DNA from 4 places in the Klebsiella sp. genome. Region 4 is predicted to be linked to each of the others. Evidence: predicted binding sites of a transcription regulator. Region 4 holds the regulator's gene; each other region holds the start of a gene.
The links. Region 4 encodes Fur, which represses iron uptake genes when iron is present. Its sites were predicted from a motif close to ATAATAATGAGAACNACTATCAA; they were not measured.

Region 1: QVF11_RS26160 (TonB-dependent siderophore receptor) is a predicted target of Fur. The motif match lies at 1,696-1,718, and genes of this name have one in related genera.
Region 2: exbB (tol-pal system-associated acyl-CoA thioesterase) is a predicted target of Fur. The motif match lies at 1,452-1,474, and genes of this name have one in related genera.
Region 3: QVF11_RS03495 (TonB-dependent siderophore receptor) is a predicted target of Fur. The motif match lies at 1,782-1,804, and genes of this name have one in related genera.

What each region holds. Positions count from the first base shown of each region.
Region 1 covers NZ_JAPUEW010000094.1:68,085-71,349, reverse strand. Annotated here, with positions in the region: gene ldtC (L,D-transpeptidase LdtC) at 1-299, shown strand, start outside; gene bhsA (multiple stress resistance protein BhsA) at 457-714, opposite strand; gene QVF11_RS26170 (hypothetical protein) at 839-967, shown strand; gene QVF11_RS26165 (TetR/AcrR family transcriptional regulator) at 964-1,599, shown strand; gene QVF11_RS26160 (TonB-dependent siderophore receptor) at 1,831-3,265, shown strand, end outside.
Region 2 covers NZ_JAPUEW010000027.1:38,785-42,049, reverse strand. Annotated here, with positions in the region: gene metC (cystathionine beta-lyase) at 97-1,284, opposite strand; gene exbB (tol-pal system-associated acyl-CoA thioesterase) at 1,536-2,267, shown strand; gene exbD (TonB system transport protein ExbD) at 2,274-2,699, shown strand; gene QVF11_RS08755 (TIGR00645 family protein) at 2,848-3,265, shown strand, end outside.
Region 3 covers NZ_JAPUEW010000008.1:318,149-321,413, forward strand. Annotated here, with positions in the region: gene QVF11_RS03495 (TonB-dependent siderophore receptor) at 1-1,688, opposite strand, end outside; gene QVF11_RS03500 (alpha/beta hydrolase-fold protein) at 1,844-3,265, shown strand, end outside.
Region 4 covers NZ_JAPUEW010000075.1:120,576-123,840, reverse strand. Annotated here, with positions in the region: gene ybfF (esterase) at 1-306, shown strand, start outside; gene ybfE (LexA regulated protein) at 440-733, shown strand; gene fldA (flavodoxin FldA) at 884-1,414, shown strand; gene fur (ferric iron uptake transcriptional regulator) at 1,706-2,158, shown strand; gene QVF11_RS22580 (ChiQ/YbfN family lipoprotein) at 2,229-2,561, opposite strand; gene chiP (chitoporin ChiP) at 2,609-3,265, opposite strand, start outside.

The DNA.
Region 1 (3,265 bases), on a different contig from region 4:
ACGATATCAAAACGTTGTATAGCAAGATAACGCCGGGCACTAAGGTCACCATTATCAATACGCCGATTAAAGCCTCTGTCGAGCCGAACGGTACACGTCTGGTTGAAATTCACCAGCCGCTGTCCAAACACATTGATGACGATCCGCAGACGCTGCCTATTACGCTTAACGACAGCATGCAGGCCTTTAAGCAGACCCAGTTAACCGATGAGGATGTTATGGAACGCGCAATGACGCTGCGTTCAGGTATGCCGGTTGACGTGACGCGTCACCATGGTGGCAGCACGCAGTCGCTATAGCCTCCTGAAAGCAGATATAAAAAAACCGCCTGACACAAACGTGCTGGCGGTTTTTTTGTAGCAATAATCAAACAGGGTACAACATATTTCTTGCTAACGCGGGCTGCTGAAGGGGTCAGGTCCGCGTTTTGTCAGTGGCATGACAGGGTACAAAAAATTATTTGTAGATAACCGCAGTCCCGTGAAGGGTGTTAGGACCGGTTACCGAAGTAATACGATAAGAGCTTGCGCCCATTTCTTCAGCCTTTTGCGCCAGCTGATCTTCCAGAGAACCCAGGTTGGTCCCGGCGGAAGCGGAAACGGTGCCAATTTTATGCTGGCCTGCCGGGGTTGACTGAACTTCAACAGCGGCAAAGCTTGCGAAAGAGAGCGAGCTAAGAACAGCGGCGATGGCCAATGTTTTAACGTTTTTCATGATTATTATACCTATGCAGATGAATGTTTTTGTAGGGTCGAACGAATTAACTTAACGATCGATAGGTAAATAATAATGTGATCCACATCACACGTCAAACCATTTTTATAACGACCGTTTAACTATTTATAAAAAACTTAAAATTCATACATATATGAATTATTTATTTTTAGAGCGACATCACTGGCAGCCTATGACGTTTATTTTTATAATGGCCTTTCAACAAACCAACACAGGTACAACGGCACCATGACAACTGACGTTCAGGGTTGTGTAAAAAAAAGCCGTGGCCGACCTAAAGTGTTCGACAGGGACGCGGCGCTGGATAAGGCCATGACACTCTTCTGGCAGCACGGCTATGAAGCCACCTCTCTCGCCGATCTGGTGGAGGCGACGGGCGCAAAAGCGCCAACGCTCTATGCAGAATTCGTGAATAAAGAGGGGTTGTTTCGCGCAGTGCTGGATCGCTACATCTCTCGCTTTGCCGCCAAACACGAAGCATTGCTGTTTGATGAGGGCAAAACCGTCGATCAGGCATTGCGCGATTATTTCACCGCTGTCGCCACCTGCTTTACCAGCAAAGAAACGCCCGCAGGCTGCTTTATGGTCAACGCCTCTGCAGCGCTGGCGGCCTCGTCTACCGATATCGCCAATACACTTAAATCGCGGCATGCCATGCAGGAACAGGCATTGACGCAATTTCTACAGCAGCGGCAGATACGCGGCGAACTTCCGTCTGACGGCGACGTGAGCCAATTGGCGCAGTTCTTAAGCTGCGTATTGCAGGGCATGTCAATCAGCGCCCGCGAAGGTGCAGATTTCACTAAAATCATGCAAATTGCCGAGACCACGATGCGTCTTTGGCCGCAGGTTCTTCAGCACTAAATCTCTCTTTGACCGATGGCTCCTCCGTCGGTCACCCCCCTAATTACCCGCACATTAAGTAATGCTTTCAATAGGTTATTTGCACATTTCACGTAAATGATATTGATAACAATAATCAATACGGGCAAACTTCAGCCTTAAACATTTCTGTTTATTTCACCTTGTAACAACCGGTGCGCCCGTACCGGAAAACTAAAACAACGATATCGTAAACTCATAAAAGGAATGAGCATGAAAACGCGTCTCTGGGTGCTTAACCCACTGCTGCTGGCAACCGCCCTCCCCGCCTGGGCCGCTGATGACAACATGATCGTCAGCGCCAACCGTACACACCGTACCGTCGCTGAAATGGCCCAGACCACCTGGGTTATCGAAGGCCAGGAAATTGAACAACAGGTTCAGGGCGGTAAAGAGTTCAAAGATGTCCTGGCGCAGCTGATCCCCGGCATCGACGTCGGCAGCCAGGGACGTACTAACTACGGCATGAATATGCGCGGTCGCGCGATCGTGGTGCTGATTGACGGCGTTCGCCTTAACTCTTCCCGTACCGACAGCCGTCAGCTCGACTCTATCGATCCTTTCAACATTGAGCACATCGAAGTGATCTCCGGGGCAACATCGCTGTACGGCGGCGGCAGTACCGGCGGTCTTATCAATATCGTCACCAAAAAGGGCCAACAGGAGCGCCAGGTCGATCTGGAACTGGGCGGCAAAACCGGCTTTGCTAATAGTAACGATCATGATGAGCGCGTCGCGGCGGCGGTGAGTGGTGGAACCGACCACGCATCTGGCCGCTTGTCCGTAGCCTATCAACGCTTTGGCGGCTGGTATGACGGCAACAACGATGCGCTTATCCTCGATAATACCCAGACAGGCCTCCAGCATTCCGACCGCCTGGACGTGATGGGTACAGGCACCATTGAAATTGACGATAACCGTCAGCTGCAGCTAGTTACGCAGTACTATAAAAGTCAGGGCGACGACTACGGACTGTATCTGGGGAAAAATATGTCGGCGGTGACCGGCGACGGTAAAGCCTTCACCACTGACGGGCTTAATTCCGACCGCGTCCCCGGCACCGAACGCCACCTGATTAGTCTGCAATATTCCGATGCTGACTTCTTTGGTCAGAACCTGGTCAGCCAGGTCTATTATCGTGATGAATCCCTGACCTTTTACCCCTTCCCTACGCTAAGTAAAGGCCAGGTCAGCAGCTTCTCTTCCTCAAAGCAGGATACCGATCAATATGGCGCGAAGATAACCCTGAATAGCCAGCCGCTGGACGGCTGGGATCTGACCTGGGGACTGGATGCCGATCACGAAACCTTCAACGCCAACCAGATGTTCTTCGACCTGGGGCAATCGATGCCTTCCGGCGGCCTGAATAATCAGTCGATTTATACTACCGGTCGTTATCCGAGCTACAGCATTACCAACCTGGCACCTTTCCTGCAGTCCAGCTATGACCTGAACGATATCTTCACGATTAGCGGCGGTGTGCGCTACCAGTGGACGGAAAATAAGGTCGATGATTTTGTCGGCTACGCCCAGCAGCAGGATGTCGCCAACGGCAAAGTCAGCTCGGCGGATGCGATTCCGGGTGGTAAAACCGATTACGACAACTTCTTATTTAACGCCGGGATTGTTGCTCATCTTACCGACCGTC
Region 2 (3,265 bases), on a different contig from region 4:
GTACTCCTGAAGAGACCCGAGCACCTTGATCCCGGGCGCAACTAAAGCGGCCGCTTCTCTTAAAAACGTCCGCTATTGTTGCCACTCACTGTCACTTTACACGATACGCGCGAAGCCCGCCGCTAAATCATCCAGCAGATCGGTAACATTTTCTAACCCGATGTGCACACGGATCAGGGTACCGCTGAAATCGACTTCAGCATCCGGACGAATTTCGGCAATTTGCTCCGGCTGATTGGCTAAAATCAGCGATTCAAAGCCACCCCAGGAGTAGGCCATGCTGAACAAGCTGAAGTGGTCCAGATAGGCGGACAGCTCGGCGTCGGTCAGGCGCTTATTGAGGACAAAAGAGAACAGTCCGCTGCTACCGGTGAAATCGCGTTTCCAGAACTCATGGCCTTTACTGCCGGGCAGAGCTGGGTGATTGACGCGCGCCACCTGCGGGTGCTGAGCCAGCCATTCGGCAATCTGCAGGCTACTTTCATGATGCTGACGTAGACGTACGGCCAGGGTACGCAGACCGCGGCTGGTCATATAGGCGGTATCGGCATCCACCATTTGTCCCATCAGATAGGCATTTTCGCGAAGCTGCGCCCAACAGCGCTCATTGGCCACCGCGGTGCCGACCATTCCGTCGGAATGACCAATCAGGTATTTGGTTGCAGCCTGAATGGAGATATCGATGCCGAAGTCCAGCGCTTTAAACAGCACGCCCGCCGCCCAGGTGTTGTCGATCATAATAATCGCTTCGGGCGCGACGCTGCGTACCGCCGCGACGATAGCCGGAACATCATGGACTTCCATGGTGATGGAGCCTGGAGATTCCAGAAATACCACGCGGGTGTTGGGCTGCACCAGACAAGCAATATCTCCGCCGATCAATGGGTCGAACCAGCTGGTGGTGACGCCGAGTTTGGCGAGGATTTTAGTACAAAAATCCTGGGTCGGTTCGTACGCGGTGTTGGTCATCAGAACATGGTCGCCTTGCTCGACAAATGCCAGAATGGTATTGGCGACCGCCGCTGCGCCGCAGGGGAAGAGGGCGCAGCCGGCGCCGCCTTCCAGTTCGCACATGGCTTCCTGCAGAGAAAAGTGGGTCAGGGTACCGCGGCGGCCGTAGAACAGCTCGCCTTTGGCTCGGTTGCGGGTGGCGTGTTTTTTCGCTTCGACGGTGTCGAAAACCAGCGATGACGCGCGCTGAATCACGCTGTTTACCGAGCCTTGCGTGTATTTTTTGCTGCGGCCAGCGTGAACCAGCGCAGTATCAAGATGTTTATCAGCCATGTTCAGATAACCTATTTTTATACGTCTGGACGTCTAAACTAACATGAATACCCGTTTATGTACCGGGTCGTGGCGGATACAGGTAAAAATTTTATCAATGACGGGGTCAGCAACTTTTTTACTGCGTAAGCGCAAGGAAAATAAACGTGATTTGCTGCACAGTGTAAATACTAATGAGAACCACTATCAATTCGATGACGTTTTGATATTATTGTGCGCAGATTTTGTGATTTACGTCCTGGAGATACAGTGTGGGTAATAATTTGATGCAGGCGGATCTCTCCGTTTGGGGTATGTATCATCACGCCGATATTGTCGTTAAGGTGGTGATGATCGGCCTGATTCTGGCGTCGGTCGTGACATGGGCTATCTTTTTTGGCAAAGGTGCTGAGATCCTGTCCAGCAAGCGCCGCCTCAAGCGCGAGCAGCAGCTGGTTGCCGAAGCACGCTCTCTCGACCAGGCCAGCGATATTGCTAACGCTTTCCATGCTAAAAGCTTGACCTCGCAGCTGATCAACGAAGCGCAGAACGAGCTGGAGCTTTCCGCAGGCGTGGAAGATAACGAAGGCATTAAAGAACGTACCGGCTTCCGCCTTGAGCGTCGCGTAGCGCAGGTCGGTCGCTATATGGGACGTGGTAATGGCTATCTGGCGACTATCGGCGCAATCTCCCCGTTCGTCGGCCTGTTTGGCACCGTCTGGGGCATCATGAACAGCTTTATCGGTATTGCCCAGACGCAAACCACTAACCTGGCGGTTGTTGCTCCAGGCATCGCAGAAGCGCTGCTGGCGACGGCAATCGGCCTCTTCGCCGCGATTCCAGCTGTTGTCATCTACAACATTTTCGCCCGTATGATTGCCAGCTACAAAGCTTCCCTTGGCGATGTTGCAGCCCAGATATTGCTGCTGCAAAGCCGTGACCTCGACCTGAGCGCCAGCGGCGTTAAGTCGGTCCGTACCGCACAGAAATTACGCGTAGGTTGATGCTTTATGGCAATGCATTTTAACGAAAACCTCGATGATAACGGCGAAATGCATGACATCAACGTGACGCCGTTTATCGACGTCATGCTGGTGCTGCTGATCATCTTTATGGTGGCGGCTCCGCTCGCTACCGTAGACGTGAAGGTTAATCTCCCGGCGTCTTCCAGCCAGCCGCAGCCGCGTCCTGAAAAGCCTATTTATCTGTCGGTGAAAGCGGATAAAACCATGTTCCTCGGTAATGACCCGATCACTGAAGAGAGCATGATTACGTCGCTGGATGTTCTGACTGAAGGCAAGAAAGATACGACGGTCTTCTTCCGCGCGGATAAGACCGTGGATTACGAGACGATGATGAAAGTTATGGATACTTTGCATCAGGCGGGCTATCTGAAGATTGGTCTGGTGGGCGAAGAAACCGTAAAAGCGAAGTAACCCCCCTCTCTCCAACGCATCTCTCCAGGCTGGCCTTGTGCCAGCCTTTTTTACGCCCATCTGATAGTTGCTCTGTTGGTAAGCTGTTGCTATAACGTTGCTTTGTTGCGATATAATACCGTTCGTTTTTGTTAACTTACGGGATCTTATGGAACGCTTTCTGGAAAACGCTATGTATGCCTCGCGCTGGCTGCTGGCACCGGTTTATTTTGGCCTTTCGCTTGGGCTGATTGCGCTGACGATCAAATTTTTTCAGGAGATCTTCCACATACTGCCGCACATATTCAGCGTCAGTGAGTCGGATATGATTCTGACCCTGCTGTCGCTGGTGGATATGACTCTGGTGGGCGGTCTGCTGGTGATGGTAATGTTCTCCGGCTATGAAAATTTTGTCTCGCAACTAGATATCAACGAGGGCAAGGAGAAGCTCAGCTGGTTGGGTAAAATGGACGCGACCTCGCTGAAAAATAAGGTTGCAGCCTCCATTGTGGCTATCTCTTCCATTCACCTGCTGCGGGTGTTTATGGATGCGAAAAACGTCCCCGATAATAAGCTAATGTGGTACG
Region 3 (3,265 bases), on a different contig from region 4:
GAACGAACCTTACCGCTATTTTCAAACCATCCGGCCGCGCTGTTGTAGGTGGCGACGTTGCTCTGCGTCAGGTCATACAGCGCGAGGGTCATTAACGCGTTTGGGTTCGGCTGATATTTCAGGCCCACTTCTACCTGCTTGCCTTCGCTTGGATCGAACGGCCCGACGCCCGGCGCGCGGTTGGTTTGTAGATTAGGTTCGAACGAAGTGCTGTAACTGATATAGGGCGAGAGGCCGAAATCAAAGGCGTACAGCAACCCGGTACGCCAGGTGAACTTACTGTCATTCTGCTGGGTGCTGCTGGCGTCGGTAAAATCAGTGGTGCGTACTTCTGCCCAGTCGTAGCGCCCGGAAACCAGCAGCTCCCAATTTTGCCAGCTCAGCTGATCCTGGAGATAAATTCCCGCCTGGTCGAGATTTTGCTGCTCATCGCTGGCGGTGCTGAAGGTGCTTTCATCAACGCTAACGCCGTAAGAAGGACTGCGCCAGTCGATATCGTACTGTGAGCCGCCGGCGCGGCCGAGGTACTGTTTATCTTTACTGGTTTTGTAATCCAGACCACCAATCACCGTATGTGCCACCTGGCCGCTGGCAAACTGCGCCTCAAGCTGGTTATCAATACCAAACTCATCGGTCTGGCGCTCTTCATGTTGGGCGCGGCGCGAGAGTACGGAACTGTTGGCTGCGCTGGTGGTATAAACCAGATAGCGGTACTTCTGTTTGATGGTCGCGTAGCGGGCGTTCTGCCGCAGGGTGAAGGTATCGTTTAGCTGGTGCTCGAATTCATAACCAATCATCGTTTGTTCGCGCCACGACTGATTGTAGTTAGGGTCGCTGACGTTAAAATCGCGCGGAATATAGCTTCCGTCGACGCTTTCCACGGTGCCGTAGCGCGGCAAGAAGTTACGGTAACCGGCATCCGGGTCTTTCTGGTAGCTGGTTAACAGGGTAAAGCGGGTGGCGTCGTTAGGATACCAGGTCAGTGCCGGGGCAATGGCCATCCGCGTCTCTTTGTAGTCATCTATCTGATTATTCTGGGTGCGGGCGATCCCGTTCAGGCGATAGAGCAGATGGCCGTCATCGCTCAGCGGACCGCCAAAATCGAAGGCCCCTTCGGCAAGGTTGTTATTGCCGGTACGGAACTGCACTTCATGAATCGGCTGGCTGGTGGGGCGTTTGCTGGTCATGCTGATAAGCCCGCCAGGATTAACCTGACCAAACAGCACCGAGGCCGGGCCGCGCACCAGCTCAACGCGCTCCAGCAGCCACGGGTCGAAAGTCCCGGTCTGTGAGGAGGCAGTGGCCCCGTAGCTCAGGCCATCGAGGAATTTGGGCACGTAGCTAAAGCCGCGCACGAAAACTTCGTCGTTGCGGTTAGAGGCACCGCGATATTCGGTAAAGACGCCTGCGCTATAGCGCAGCGCCTGGGAAACCGAGGTGACATCCAGCGCCTGCATTTGATCGCGGGTGACCACCGATACCGACTGCGGCGTCTTGACGATCTCTGCGGCAGTTTTCGTCGCCGACAGCGTCTTTGTTGCCACAATTCCCTTTAGCGGCGCTGTTGGATCTTCGCCGTTGCCTGCGGTGACAACGATCGTTTCCTCCGCCGCCAGCGCCTGCCCGCCGAAGGTGGATACCGCGAGGCTCGCGGCCCAGAGTGCTGTTATCTTATTATATTTAAACATTTTTATGATTTTTCCTTGGTTAAGTCGCCATCAAAAAAACCGCCATCTTCGTGATGAATCGTCCAGCGGCTGTCATTAACGGCGTCAATGTTATTGCAAATAGTTATTATTTGCATTAGCGTTATTAACAAATTTTTACAAGGAAATATCGGGCAATGAAGACGGCGTGGAGCGGCCTGCTAATTGGCATGAGTGCCTTACCGGCAGCGGCGATGAACTGTGAATCACCTTCTTTACAAGGTGAACTGCAGGGGAAGTTTGATGCCAGCGGCGAGGTCTGTTTTGACCTGCCAAAGCTGGGTGAGAACTATGTTGCGGCGACTCTCTCCGGCGTCACCGATGCCCGACTGCTGGATGAGAACAATCGTCGCCTGCGCACGCTATTGGCAGGCGGCCCGGCAGATGGAGAACAAACTTTGCTATTTTCTCTGCCGGTAAACCGTGCCTCCTCACTGGTACTGCACGGTGAAGAGGGCGCGCGCTGGCGTTTTCAATGGCAGATGCGAGAGACTACCGCGCTGGCAAAAACACAGGCGCTGGATCCGGTCAGTCCGCGTCTGCAGCAGCTTAAGCGCGAGCTGGCGGCAGGAGGTTCAACGGCGAATTTCTGGCAGGAGCGTGAACTGGAAGGAACGCCCATGGTGGAACCGGTGGACGCCAGCCATAAGCGAGTGACTTTCCTGTGGCGCGGGGCGAGCCAGAACGTGTTTATTCTGGGTTCTCCGGCGGGAGATCACGATCCGCTGTTTCGCCTCGGCGACTCCGATGTTTGGTTTCGCAGCTACGTGGTGCCCGCCGATACCCTAATGCAATATAAGCTGGCTCCGGATGTGCCGCAGGTGGCGGGCAGCGCGCGGGAGCAGCGGCGAGCGATTCTGGTCAGCGCCCAGGCCGATCCGCTCAACCCCAACAGCGTCAACGCTGCCCAGGATCGCTGGAGTCGCTACTCTTTGCTGGCGCTTAATCCTGCACGTTTTTGCTCGGTGCAACGTATGACGCAGCCGCTGCGCTACGGCACCTTAACCCGCCACCAGCTACGTAGCGACTTCCTGCAAAATACACGAGAAGTGATGATTTACCGTCCGCGTTTGCCGCAGCCCGCGCGCTGGACCTTGATGCTGTTCGATGGCAAAACGTACCAGGACGAGTACCGCTTCGCGAACGTGCTGGACTCCCTGATCGCCAGCCATGTGCTGCCGCCGATTAACGTGGTGTTTATCGATAGCCTTGATCATACGCGACGGGCAAAAGAGCTGCCGCCAAACCCCCACTTCGCCGATTTTATGGCTCATGAACTGCTGCCGTGGCTGAACCGGCAGGGACTCAGCCTGACCCGGCAAAAAACCGTGGTTGCAGGCTCCAGCTACGGCGGGCTGGCCGCATCCTGGGTGGCGATGCGCTATCCGCGACAGTTTGGCAACGTGCTGAGCTTGTCCGGGTCGTACTGGTGGGCACCGAAAGGAGAAGAGGCCAGTTGGCTGACGCGGCAGTACCAGCAATCGCCGCGCTATCCGGTACGTTTCTGGCTACAGGCGGGTAAATTCGAAACCAGCGGGCCGGACGGTGGCATTTATGCC
Region 4 (3,265 bases):
GGCGTGATTCAGTTTCTGCTGAAATCCTTTGTGGAAGGTCAGTGGCGGTTTAACGTGCCGGTATTGTGGGAGCAATATGACAATATCGTCGGCTGGCAAACCATCCCCGCCTGGCCGCATCCGGCGCAGTTTATCCCCGGCGGTAACTCACCCTACGTAACCGATGCCTACCGTGAGGCTCTGCTGGCTCAATTCCCCCAGGCACGGGCCCATGTGATTGCCGGAGCCGGACATTGGGTACATGCAGAAAAACCAGAGGCTGTTTTACGGGCAATACGCCGTTATTTGACCTCCATAGCCGCGTAACTGGCTAAAATCTGCCCGACCGCGCGGCAGAATGCCCGCGGTCGTTGGCGCAGCCCCTCGCCTGATGTATTATGGCGGGCTATCTGCGTCGGCTATGCCCGACAGCTTGTTTCCCCCGAAGTCACTCTGAATCATGGCAAAAGAACAAACGGACCGTACGACATTAGATTTGTTCGCAACCGAGCGTCGGCCGGGTAGACCGAAAACCAATCCGCTTTCACGCGACGAACAGCTGCGTATCAACAAACGCAATCAGCTCAAGCGCGATAAAGTTCGCGGTTTGAAGCGCGTTGAGCTGAAGCTCAATGCCGATGCGGTTGATGCGCTCAATGAGCTGGCCGAAGCCCGCAACATGAACCGCAGCGATCTGATTGAAGAGATGCTGATGAACCAACTGGCGGCCCTGCGCAGCCAGGATAAAGCCTAAAACCCTCAAAAAATAAGCTTTCATGTAGCAGAGTGTGCAGTCGGGCGTGATTGCTGTTTCCGCGCCCTTCTCAGTTCTGCTATCATTGCCCCTATCTGTGGGCATTTAAGTCCCTACCACATCATTAAGTTTCAAGAGGTTATTTTACTCATGGCAATCATCGGCATCTTTTTTGGCAGCGACACCGGCAACACCGAAAATATTGCAAAAATGATTCAAAAGCAGCTTGGTAAAGATGTTGCTGATGTGCGCGACATTGCCAAGAGCAGCAAAGAAGATCTGCAAGCTCACGATATTCTGCTGCTCGGCATCCCAACCTGGTACTACGGTGAAGCACAGTGTGACTGGGATGATTTCTTCCCGACGCTGGAAGAAGTCGATTTCAACGGCAAACTGGTCGCGCTGTTTGGCTGCGGCGATCAGGAAGACTACGCTGAATACTTCTGTGATGCGCTGGGTACCATTCGCGACATCATCGAACCCCGCGGCGCCACTATCGTTGGTCACTGGCCGACCGCTGGATATCATTTTGAAGCATCTAAAGGTCTGGCAGATGACGACCACTTCGTGGGTCTGGCCATCGACGAAGACCGTCAGCCAGAACTGACTAACGAACGCGTGGAAAAATGGGTAAAACAGATTTCTGAAGAGCTGCACCTCGAAGAAATCAAGAATGCCTGAGTCTAAACGGCGTTATCGTCAGATTTCGCCGAATTAATAGATAAAAGCAATCAAAGTTATAGCTACAAGTTTTTAACTTTTAATCACATATCTGTACAATGTCCTCTGATTTAACGAGGTCACGTGAAGCACTTTGTAGCCAGTGCCTCGTTTTTGACAGCATACAAGGCCCGATGCTTGCAGTTTTCATTTCACCATGGCAGTTCTATAATGAGACGCATTACATCGGGTGATTCTCTGTATTACTTCCGTTGATGGAAGTAGATCGTTTAGCAACAGGACAGATTCCGCATGACTGACAACAATACCGCATTAAAGAAGGCTGGCCTGAAAGTGACACTTCCGCGATTAAAAATCCTGGAAGTCCTGCAGGAACCGGATAACCATCATGTCAGTGCGGAAGACTTATATAAACGCCTGATTGATATGGGTGAAGAGATTGGTCTGGCAACCGTCTATCGCGTACTGAACCAGTTCGACGACGCCGGCATCGTCACCCGTCATAATTTCGAAGGTGGTAAATCCGTTTTCGAGCTAACGCAACAGCATCATCACGATCATCTGATTTGCCTTGATTGCGGCAAAGTGATCGAATTTAGCGATGACTCAATTGAAGCTCGTCAACGTGAGATTGCCTCCCGACACGGTATTCGCCTCACCAACCACAGCCTGTACCTGTACGGTCACTGTGCAGAAGGCGATTGCCGCGAAGATGAACATGCCCACGACGCGGTGGAAAAGTAATTCCCCGTTGCGTAAGCAGCAAAAAGCCAACCTGACGGTTGGCTTTTTTTATGGCTACGAAAAGTAAAAATCAGGGTTTCGTGTTGTTGCTACGAATCTCTTTCCAAATCTGGTCACAGCGCGACTGTACTGCCTGATCGTTACCGGTTTTACGCGCCTGGATACATTGCTGGTAATCCAGTACTCGCACGCTTTCCTGGGTGGCGAACTGCTGATGCTGCTTCTCTTGCTTCAGAACGTCTAATACGCTCTGGCAGGCTTCGACTTTATCTGGGTTACCTTCAGCAGTATTAATACAGGCGCTGTAGGCATCTTTTAACTTTGAATCCTCTTTCGGCGCTGGCGACTGCGTGCAGGCAACCAGACCTGCCGCCACAATGGCGACAAGCAATAGCTTCTTCATAATCGACCTCGGGAAATTGCGGCAGGATCACGCCCGCCGCACTGGCATCAGAAAATGGTGAATGGAGCAATAACCATGAACTTCACGTCGCGCTCATCCTGGAAGATGTTGCCGTAGCCGCCGCTCCAGCTTGGGATATCGGAGTGGTTGTCGTATTGAGTAAAGTGCAGTTTAAACAGCGTACCCTTCGCGCGTCCTTCCTGTACGGTGTACATCGCATCCAGGCTATAGGCTGACTCTTCCAGACGTTTGTCAGGGTTGTAGTAAGCATCAGGAGAAGACATTTTTCCTGGTTTTGCATCCCATGCATAAACATAGGACGCGCCGAAGGCCCAACCCGGCATATTCCAGTTCTTCATGTCATACATCGCACCGAAGAACACCGCTTTTTCACCGTTGGCGTTGAAGTCAGAGCGGTTATCCCACCAGACATCCAGACGACCGTTAGATGAGGCGTAAGTCGGCGTCATACGCTGCAGGAAGTAGCCCTGCTGACCATCGGCTTTAACCCAGGTTCCTTCCAGGCGCAGGTCGAGAACATCAGCAACCTTATAGCCAAAGGTCAATGCCTGTAGCCAGGCGGTACCATCATAAATATCGTTCGCCCCGCCGTTGCTGACTTTATCGCGAGTACCGTAGAACTGGTAGCTGGTGGTTAGCGGCGTGCCTGCGACATCAAATTTGTAGCTGGCCTTAGCGAAATA